3 regions of the Paenibacillus sp. FSL M7-1046 genome follow, and region 2 is predicted to be linked to each of the others. Evidence: riboswitches for the same ligand, from Rfam matches in the RefSeq annotation. Region 2 holds a riboswitch; each other region holds the start of a gene.
The links. A riboswitch is a leader RNA that binds a small molecule or an ion and turns the genes downstream of it on or off. The one in region 2 is predicted to bind cyclic di-GMP.
Positions count from the first base shown of each region.

Region 1: linked by a shared signal. The riboswitch ahead of NYE29_RS11820 (flagellar assembly protein A) and the one ahead of NYE29_RS33260 (S-layer homology domain-containing protein) in region 2 are both predicted to bind cyclic di-GMP.
Region 3: linked by a shared signal. The riboswitch ahead of NYE29_RS06620 (transglutaminase-like domain-containing protein) and the one ahead of NYE29_RS33260 (S-layer homology domain-containing protein) in region 2 are both predicted to bind cyclic di-GMP.

Region 1 covers NZ_JBBOXB010000001.1:2,697,921-2,701,351, reverse strand. Annotated here, with positions in the region: gene NYE29_RS11825 (FUSC family protein) at 114-1,220, shown strand; cyclic di-GMP riboswitch class I at 1,490-1,582, shown strand; gene NYE29_RS11820 (flagellar assembly protein A) at 1,688-3,431, shown strand, end outside.
Region 2 covers NZ_JBBOXB010000001.1:7,404,306-7,407,736, forward strand. Annotated here, with positions in the region: gene NYE29_RS33260 (S-layer homology domain-containing protein) at 1-1,730, opposite strand, end outside; cyclic di-GMP riboswitch class I at 1,782-1,875, opposite strand; gene NYE29_RS33265 (TetR/AcrR family transcriptional regulator) at 2,147-2,827, opposite strand; gene NYE29_RS33270 (SDR family NAD(P)-dependent oxidoreductase) at 3,129-3,431, shown strand, end outside.
Region 3 covers NZ_JBBOXB010000001.1:1,550,220-1,553,650, reverse strand. Annotated here, with positions in the region: gene NYE29_RS06635 (glycosyltransferase family 2 protein) at 1-338, shown strand, start outside; gene NYE29_RS06630 (GtrA family protein) at 328-732, shown strand; gene NYE29_RS06625 (class D sortase) at 829-1,434, shown strand; cyclic di-GMP riboswitch class I at 1,556-1,637, shown strand; cyclic di-GMP riboswitch class I at 1,711-1,793, shown strand; gene NYE29_RS06620 (transglutaminase-like domain-containing protein) at 1,807-2,613, shown strand; rRNA gene NYE29_RS06615 (16S ribosomal RNA) at 2,976-3,431, shown strand, end outside.

The DNA.
Region 1 (3,431 bases), 4.7 Mb from region 2:
ACTTAACAAGTTCGTAAAAACTGTACCCCGTTATTGTTGTTTTTGAGTGCTATAATGAAAATTGCTGAAAACCTAAAAATGTTCTCTTATTGATGTGAAAGAAGATGACTAACATGAACGAGGGGTTACAGGACCGCCTTGAAAAATTCGGATTATCTCTATATATGATACGCGTTACGATTGCTGCTTCACTCTCCTGGCTTGCGGTTCACAGCCTGCACGGCGACAGTTATTTATACTTTGCACCGCTTGCCGCAATTCTTATCACCCAAGGAAGCGTCAAGGCTTCGCTGGAAAAAGGGATTTACCGTCTGATGGGCGTTGTGCTCGGTGGAATTGTCAGCCTGCTCGTGGGCCATTTCTTCGACGTGGGGGCACTGTCTATTCTGCTGATGCTGCTGATCGGCATCGGTGTGGCCACCGCCTGCCGGATTAACATTCAAGCCGTTTCCCAGGTCGGTGTGACCTCCGTGCTGGCATTGACCTTTTATCAGGACCCTTATATCGTGTGGAGAGTCGCGGAGACCTTAATCGGCGTGCTGATTGCCTTAATAATAAATATGATTATCGTTCCCCCGGGGGGGTTCGTCAAGGTTAAACGCCTGGCACTGGAAGGAACCCTGCTGCTGGCCGATGCCTTGACCGGACTCGCCGCAGAGAGCAGCAGTTCTAAGCAGGCTCCGGAGAGGCTGGTGCGTTCCGGACAACTGCTGGCGAAGAGCGACAAGCAGCAGAAAGAGCTGCACTATACGTTATCCCATTATCAATGCCGCAGCGGGTTGCGGTCATTGACACAGGCAACCTCTCATCTGCAAAAGGTTCACCGCTACGTCAAGGAGATCGCCGAGGAGATTTCCCTCCTGCCTGCACATTATGCCGCAGCTGACTGGATGACAGAGGTCGTAACGGCAACCGCAGACTGCATCGCCCTGTATGGAACCAAGACTTTGTCCGATGCCGAATGCACCCGTTCGCTCCCCGAAGCGCTGCGCCGCGCCCGGGATCTGCAGTTCGCCTGGTTCTCCGAGCTGCAGGGTCAATGCTCATTGACAGCAGTCCGTGATCTCGGAGCCGTCTTCTCCCATCTTAACCGGGTGCTGGAGGAAATTGAACGGGCCGATTATGCAGCCACGATTATTATACCGGCACCAGTCTCCGTCCGGGCCGGAAGCGCACGCGCCGTGCACCTTGTCAAAAGAGGGCTCTCCCACAAGCTTTAAGCTTGGGAGCGTCCTTTTTTCGCAGAAACGACCCTGTCCTTTGAGAAAAAGGCAGGGTCGTTTTTGCTTGTAATATCGCTTGAACTCAAAGCCGTCCCTTTTAAAGGGATACCAGAGAGATTTATTATTAATAAGTTGAAAAATTAATACTAAAGTACTAGAATTAAGCTTGTTTGTAGATTTATTTTGGCAACCACTCCAGTATTGAACATTCCCTGTCGATTTGAGTCGATTAAATGACCTCATGCTGAATGTATATCATTGATCTATTTTTTTAAAGGCAAACTTCCCGAAAGGGCAGGACGCAAAGCGATGGGCCTAAGAATGTGAGACTATCCATTCATGGTCGCCAGGCTGCCAATTGAGATGTGACTTGGGTACTGGTAGATTAAAACAATCTATCATAGTCCATGATGCTCTTTTCTGTACAGATACCATTGATTATACGAAGAAGCGAGGTTAGAGTAATGCCACAGCATATCATCGAGAAATTCAGGCATGTATTTCATACCACAACGCCAATCGGGAACCCCGATCTTCCGGCTCTGCCCGCTGTGCAGGCTAAGCCGCTCCGTGGGGGAGATGAGGAAAAGAACGGACGTATTATCGTACAGAACAACCAAATATTCATTACTCCTCCTCTGCCAGGCGGCAAACCCGCTGTCATTTCTTCCGTTCACCCTGTGGTGTTGAATATTAACCGGAAGACGGTGACAGATCCTACGGAAGTAACCCCCACAGACCGTATCACCTGGGAAATTTGCGAGAAGCCGCAGTATCAGATCACCGTATCCGAAGATAAACTGAAGGTCTACTTCACGCTCTACCGTGCAGAAAAGTACGCCTGGAAGCTCGCTAGCTCCCCGGCTGCAGCAGATGTCACAGTCCGGGCGGAACCGAATTGCGGCCTGCTGCTGTCCACCCTTACGGTGGACCAGATTATCGCCGGCTTCAAGAAAAGCTCCATTATGCGCGATCTCAACATTCCGGCTCTTTATGCAGAGCTGAACAACCCTACCTATCTCCCGGTCTGCATCGCAGAGGGTAAAGCCCCTATTCCCGGCAAGAATGCCCGGCTGGAGCTGTTATTTGCTGAGGACAGGGAATATGAATTCATTCGGACTGCCGATCCTGCAGATTTCCTGAACCATCCAAGGGTTCCCTTTGTCCAGAAGGGAGAGGTCATTGCCCGTAAGCTGCCTGCGGAAGAGGGAGTGCCCGGCATCGACGTGTATGGCGGAATTATTCCCTCCCCGCCACCGCAAGACATTCAGCTGGTCACTAAAGAATGTACAACCCTGCTGGCGGACGGCGGGATCGTCTCCCTCCGCCAGGGAAGGCCCCGCTTAACGGGATGCGGTCTGAACCGCAAGGTTTTTGATTTCCCCCAGACATATCTTGTTCCCGGGGACACGAACCCCGACGCCGCCAAAATGATGTTCCCGGGTGATGTGGTCGCCACCAATGATATCGGAAACCAGACCATCCTTGAGGCGTTGGGAAATGTATACATATACGGCGACGTTACACATGCGACAATCACTGCTACAGGAAGCATTTTTGTCCAGGGCAAGGTTGTCAGCAGCCAATTGTACTCCGGTCATTATGGAGCGAGACATAACCGCCTCTGCATGTACTCCGCTCTCTTGATGAAGGAAATGACCAGTCTGAGAAAAGCGTCGCAGCAGTTGGCGAATACCGTCCAATCACGCCAGCAAACCGTAAAATACGGTCTGGTGGTTATGCTGCTGCTGGAAAGCAAATATGACCATCTCCCCGGCCTGATCACTGATCTTCAGAATGTTATTGCCGGGATGAATCCCGATTATCCTATCGACACCGGGCAATTAAGACATATGCTGGAGGTATTCCTGCACCCGGGGCAGTTCACCGATTTCTTCACGGATGCTGTTCTAAGCACCTTTCTGAGGCTGTTGCAGGATTTGCATGACGCCATATCCGGGATGCAGGAGGAGAATACACGGATCGACATTGCCTCGTCACAGCATAGCATTATTAAATCCGGCGGAGATCTCCATGTTCATAAGGAGGGGATTCTGCACAGCCAGCTGTTCTCTTCCGGCGATGTCCGTTTCGTAATGAACGAAGCGGAGTGCACGGACTCCTCAGTCGAGGCGGCAGGCTCCATCAGCGCACAGACTGTAGGGAAGCAGTCCTCCGAGAAATCGGTGCTTACCGCCGGCAATAATA
Region 2 (3,431 bases):
TGCGGCTGCAATCCAAGAGTTGCTGCCAGCAGCTTGGTGAATTCAGCCCGGGTCAGGATCCCTTTTGGCGCATAAGCGGTTCCGTTCATCCCGTTCACAATCCCCCTAGCCCCCAGCACCTCTACAGCTTGCTGCGCCCAGTGGCCTGACATATCTGTGAATTCAGCTCCGCGCAGCATTACCGCATATAGTCCGGAAGCTGTAATTCCGGTTTGAACAACGGCGTCTTCCGCCGCAGTCACTCCGCCAATATAGTTCCATATGCCTTTTGCCGGATCGTTGCTATAGATTCCAAGCTTCTCACGGCCTGTCGTCCAAGGCGCTTCCTTCGGGTACCCTACCGTCAGCTTGGCCGGCTTCAGGAACGGAGCACTCGCTTGTACCTGCCACGCTGAACCTGCCTTCAGCAGTTTTTTGCCGGTTGCGTCGAGCAGTACTTCTTTCTCCAGCTCAGCTTGGGCCAAGCTTACAGTGGTATTGTCAGGGAAGGTTCCTGCTGAAATCTCCAGCCGTGCCCAGCCATTCAGTACAGACAAAGTACCTCCAGCACTTCCGATAACCTGACTGTCCTTGGCTCCGGTTACTACAGGGGTCTTCACTTCCGGGGCTGAACCCGGGTTCGGATCTGCGCCTGGATTTGGAACTGCACCTGGATTTGAGGTTGTCCCTGGAGCTGGAGTCGTTCCTGGGGTTGGGGTTACCCCTGGACTTGGAGTGGCTCCCGGACTCGGAGGGGTTGATCCTTCTTTCAGGTCAATCGACTCTATGTAATCATCCTTCTTGCTGTAAAGCAGTTTATCCCCGGTAATGCCGATCAGCTTCGTTCCGGGCTCTATTGCTGGCAGTGATTTCACTGCATATGTAGAAAGGTTCACTTGCTGCAATGTGGCAGCACCGTCCCTCTCCTCTTGAAAAACTGCCTGCCCTTCACCTATCGACATGAAGGCATACTGGGTTCCTCCAGGCTTCATCTCGGTGAGATCCACAGGCAGAGCAGTCAGATCCTTGATATTCAGAATCACATATTTGCTCTCGGAAGCCCCATTTTTTTGCTTAAACAGTACATCGCTGCCGTTAAAAACAAACCAGTCCACATAGCTTGCTCCGCCCAGACTAACCAGTGCACGCGTAGCTCCGCTTTTCAAATGGAGCAGACTGAGCCCCCCGTCACGGGCATTCTTATACACCACATTGCCACCGGCCAGCACCGGGAAACGTCCTTCGCCGAGGTCGGCTTCAACACCCGTAGCCAGATCATGATAGATCATGCTGCCGTAATTTTTGCGCTCGTACCAAACCACACCGACTCCATCCGTAGTCGGATTGCCATATGTGCCAGACTGTTTGTTAAGCTTTCTTCGTGTACCCGTCTCAAGATCGGCAGTGTAAATATCCCAGTTCAGTGAAGACTCCTGCTCTGTTCCTTTGTCGGCCCACACTGCAACGTTGCCGCTCACATAAGGCGCATCCTTGGCAGATGAACCCGATGTAAGAACAGTGCTGGCACCACTGGCCTGATTCATCGCGTGAACCTGCTTCACCCCGTCAGCCTCTGCTTCCAGCCATACGATCCGGTTGCCGGATACGTTATAGTCCGTTCTACCCGGATCGGTCCCGGCAGCCAAAACCTGCTTCATGCTAAGGCCTCCGCTAAACAGGCCCACAAGCATACTCACCGCCACTGCGGACACAACCGTCCGCGAAAACTTCCCTTTCTTTCTAAACCTCATTTACTTCTCTCCCCCAGCGCTATTTGTAGGCACGCCAAAAAACCAAGTGCCTTGAGCGGCCCGGCTGTCTTAACATCCTCCTTTGGATGAAGTAGACCCGTGGCTTTGCGTCTCCGACTTTCGTACGGATTTGCCTTTGTTTCAAACTCGGTTTTTTCTGTCCCGTTATGGGTATGCAGGTGTGACTTTAGTTGTACAGGACTCTTTCTTTATCGGAATTTATCCCTATAAAATTAATAAGTTCTAGTTCTCCCTTACTTATATACCTTTTCCTTTTTTCGGAAATAGGTCTCGTTCTTCGGCATGTGTAAAGATTTAAAACAAATTTAGAAACAAAAAAACGGCATCTCTGCCGTTTAATTGTGTTATAGACTCTCAGGATTCGAACCCAGGCCTTATATAAAGGATTTCACTAACTACTCCTGCTTTAAATGCTTGGCTGCGGCTGCAGGTGCAAACAGTGAGCTTGCAAGCAGAGCTACCGTTCCTTTATACACTGCGTGCGACGCTGCGACACTTCCCAAATGTCCTCCTATGTGCAGGTGAATCACTCCGTGAAGAGAGGACCAAATCGTACCTACAATAAATTCCGCATTTGAATCACCAGCAATTAGGCCTTGCTCTTGAGCGCTGACAATCACGGACAACAAGCGCCGCATAGCAGTAACAGTGCCTTTCATGCTCTGCTCATCCGGTTTGAAATCTGCAAATGCTCCCCCAAACATCAATTTATAGTAGCTGGTATAGCGCTGGCCAAATTCCCAATACACTTCTGCCAGATTAATTAAATACTGCTGCAGATCCTCTGACTGTGAAGCACTCTCAAATTCGCTCGAGAGTATTTTGCAGCCCTCCAGATATAATTGCTGGGCTAAACCTTCTTTATTAGCAAACAGACTGTAGATGATCTTGGTCGAGCAACCCATCTTCTGAGCTACTTTTCGCACGGTGACAGCTTCCGGCCCTTCTTCCTGAAGAATAAAGGCTGCTGCATCAACTACGAGTTGACGAAGACTAGCTGTGTTCTGTAAGCGGGCTTCCTGATAGGTTGTCAGCTTTCTATTGCTTGCGTCAGCAAAATTGTTAGGTTCATTCAACTTAATCGCCTTCTTTAGTTATGTTGTTATTCTCGGGAAACGCAGTTTCCAATCATATACCACGCATTCTATACAGTCGATTCCACAAAGTCAATCCTACATACACATATCTTCTTGCAAATTTTTAAAAAGAAGGTTTGACTTTCTCCAGCCAGCAGGTTACTATGATTTCAACAGGAAACACCGTTACCAACTAACAAGCTAATATTGCTTTGGGCACTGCTTTTAAAGTAATTTTTTTTGCTCAATCGGTAACATCGTTTCCTAACGAATACATCGTTTTAATAGGAGGAGTAATTATATGAATATTCAAGGAAAATGGTCGCTAGTCACGGGTGCCTCTTCCGGCATTGGCGAACAATTTGCAATACAGCTGGCTAAACAAGGAAGCCATCTGGTTCTCGTAGCCAGATCTAAGAACAAACTCGATGACTTGGCAGCGGAACTCGAAAGAAGCTATAACATCAAAGTCGAAGTCATAGCTATGGATCTTACGGAAGCAAGTGCACCAAGGGAATTGTTCCAGCAATGCCAGCTGTTGAAGCTTGAGATTGAGCTGCTGGTCAATAATGCCGGATTTGCCACTCATGGGATGTTCGAGCAA
Region 3 (3,431 bases), 5.9 Mb from region 2:
TTGCGGTTGACGGCATCACCTCATTTTCACATAAGCCGCTGAAAATAGCCTCATATGTAGGCTTCTTTCTCTCCTTCTCCAGCTTTGTGTATCTGTTCTTTGTATTGTTCCAGAGAATCTTTTTCACCTCATGGACGGTTCCGGGCTGGGCTTCCATCGTCGGTGTGAATTTGTTGTTTAACGGCATCGTGCTGATGCTGCTTGGCGTAATAGGTGAATATATTGGACGGATATATGATGAATCCAAGGATAGACCGCTGTACATCGTGCGTGAGACCAAGGGTTACCGGGGCGGGGAGCATGAGGAGCGGCAAGAGGACAATGATTATGGCAGATAGGAAGCTGAATGCGGGATTTATCCAGTTTTTAAAATTTAATGCTGTAGGCTTACTGAATACGCTAATTGATTTCGCCGTATTTACCTTGCTGCATTCTCTGGGTATGATGAACACCCCGGCACAGATTATTTCTTATAGCGCAGGGACAGCGAACAGTTTCTTTTGGAACAAGAAGGTGACCTTTAAGGATAAGAGTCAGGCTAACAAGGACAGTTTTGACCGTATGCAATTAGTCCGATTCATCATACTGAACCTGGTTGTACTGGGGATATCAGTGCTGCTGATGCATCTGCTAACGGACAAATTTGGAGTTCAGGTGCTGATTTCCAAAGTGCTGGTTACGTTCGTCACCGTCATCATCAATTTCTTTGGTAGCCGTAAATGGGTATTTTAAGTCAGATGTTGGGCCGTGGAGTTTCTTTATCTTAAAGATCGGGGGGATTTGATGCGTAAGTTTTCCTATTTGATCATAATTGCAGGAGTTCTAGTCATGCTGTATCCAAAAGCGAGCGAATGGTATAACGACCGGCAGCAAGAGAAGCTGCTGAAGGAGGCTGAACAGGCTTATAGTGAGCTGGCCCCTTCGTCAGAGCCCGATCTGAAAAAACAGTACGCCGAGGTCACTGCACTGCTGGCAGAAGAATCAGCTGGGGATGAACCAGTGCAGGCTGCTGAACCGGCAGAGCAGGAAATAGAGGTCGGCGGCAAAGTGACCGGAATTATCACAATCGACAAAATCGATTTGAAATTGCCCATATTGGAAGGGGCGACCAAAGCCAACATGAAGCATGCCGCAGCCCATATGAAGGAAACCGCTCCAATCGGTGAAATAGGCAATGCTGCCATAGCTGCACACAGGTCTAGGACTACAGGGAGATTATTCAACAGACTGAACGAAGTAAAGGTCGGAGATACCATTTCCGTCAAGACAAGCGATCAGGAGTATAAATACGAGGTTTATGATATCTCGATTGTTGAGCCTACGGATGTGTCTGTACTGAACGGGAATAAACAAGATAAGATCCTTACCCTCATTACATGTGATCCTTTGGTAAATCCGACCCATCGACTGATTATCCACGCTAAAGCGGTTTGAAGTAAGAGAACAGATCATAAAATGCGAAAATTATAAAAATTTAAATGAATTAAGTAGAAATCTAGTGATTTAGGTCTTGTAACTAGGCATTAATATGATACTATATAACTATAAAAGCTAAACACGATAACGGCAAACCTATCGAAAGGTAGGGACGCAAAGCTAAAGGGCCTTCCCTGTAAGGATGGCAGCCAGCTACCGAATGAAGAGGCTTTTTTTGTTTGTTTTTAAGATGAATCTAGTATATTCCAATAGTAGTAGGAACAGATAAAGCTTAAACGATAACGGCAAACCTATCGAAAGGTAGGGACGCAAAGCTAAAGGGCCTTCCCGGGTATGGATGGCAGCCAGCTACCGAAAGGGGTTTTATCCATGAAGAAGTTCTATTATATGTTCTTGACCTTGTTCGTCCTGGTTACTTCAGTTCAAGTAAGCACAGCTAACGCTTCCAGCGTAGAGTCGGGCTGGTTAAATACATCGCAATTGAGCCAAGGGGTTGTCCAAGTTTCCTATGATGTTCCCAAGGACAAACGTATCAAGCTCATGATTACTAAAGACAATAAGAGCTACTCTTATAACTTATATGCCTCCAAAGCTACAGAAACGTTTCCACTGCAGCAGGGGAATGGCGCTTATAAAGTGTCAGTCCTAGAGAACACCAGCGGCAACAAATACAAAGTGCTTTCTTCCGAAACCGTAGACCTGAGCATGAGCAACACCAACGCCGTATATTTGAGTTCCGTACAGAATGTGAAATGGAATTCTTCCGATAAAGCAGTACTGAAAGCTAAGCAGCTTACGCAAGGGCTGACCACTGATGAAGCAAAGGTACAAGCTATCTATAATTACATCGTGGCGAATGTAAAGTACGACTATACCTTAGCGGCTAATGTTACGCAGGATTATATCCCGAACAACGACAACACACTCGCTAGTAAGAAAGGGATTTGCTACGATTATGCATCTTTGTTCGCCACCATGCTCCGCAGTGAAGGAATTCCGACAAAGCTGGTAATGGGCAATACGAGTTATGTATCTGTATATCATGCCTGGAATGAAGTATTGCTTAACGGCAAATGGGTAACGATTGATACGACAGTGGACGCCGGATTGGGTAAGAACAAAGAATCAGGCTTCACCAAAGCGTCGAGCAAATATACAGCAGCTAAGATCTACTAATCCTGTAGAATGATGATTACCCTAAGATAACCCGCTTAATATTTAAGCCGGTTATCTTTTTTTTGTTTAAGGGGTTGCTTTTTTATATTGATGTGGGGTATTATAGGTAAGCGTTGTTAGAGCGCACCCAAGTAAATAAGAAATGGCTGAAAAGTTGTTTCAAAAAAAAGCTTGCGTTTCTAAATCAAACGTGATATATTATAAGAGTTGCTGGTGACGAGATAATCGACACTGACAACGAGCTTGATCTTTGAAAACTGAACAACGAGTGAGTATGGAAATCACGCAAGTGAGATCCAAAATTAGAGAATGTAAATTCTCGTCAGATGTTTCAAATTGAGCAATCGCTCTTTCTAAATACCAATTTGGAGAGTTTGATCCTGGCTCAGGACGAACGCTGGCGGCGTGCCTAATACATGCAAGTCGAGCGGAGTTATGATGGAGCTTGCTCCGGATTAACTTAGCGGCGGACGGGTGAGTAACACGTAGGCAACCTACCTCTTTGACTGGGATAACTACCGGAAACGGTAGCTAATACCGGATAATTCCTTTGTTCACATGGACGGAGGATGAAAGGCGGAGCAATCTGCTACAAGGAGATGGGCCTGCGGCGCATTAGCTAGTTGGTGGGGTAACGGCTCACCAAGGCGACGATGCGTAGCCGACCTGAGAGGGTGAACGGCCACACTGGGACTGAGACACGGCCCAGACTCCTACGGGAGGCAGCAGTAGGGAATCTTCCGCAATGGGCGAAAGCCTGACGGAGCAACGCCGCGTGAGTGATGAAGGTTTTCGGATCGTAAAGCTCTGTTGCCAGG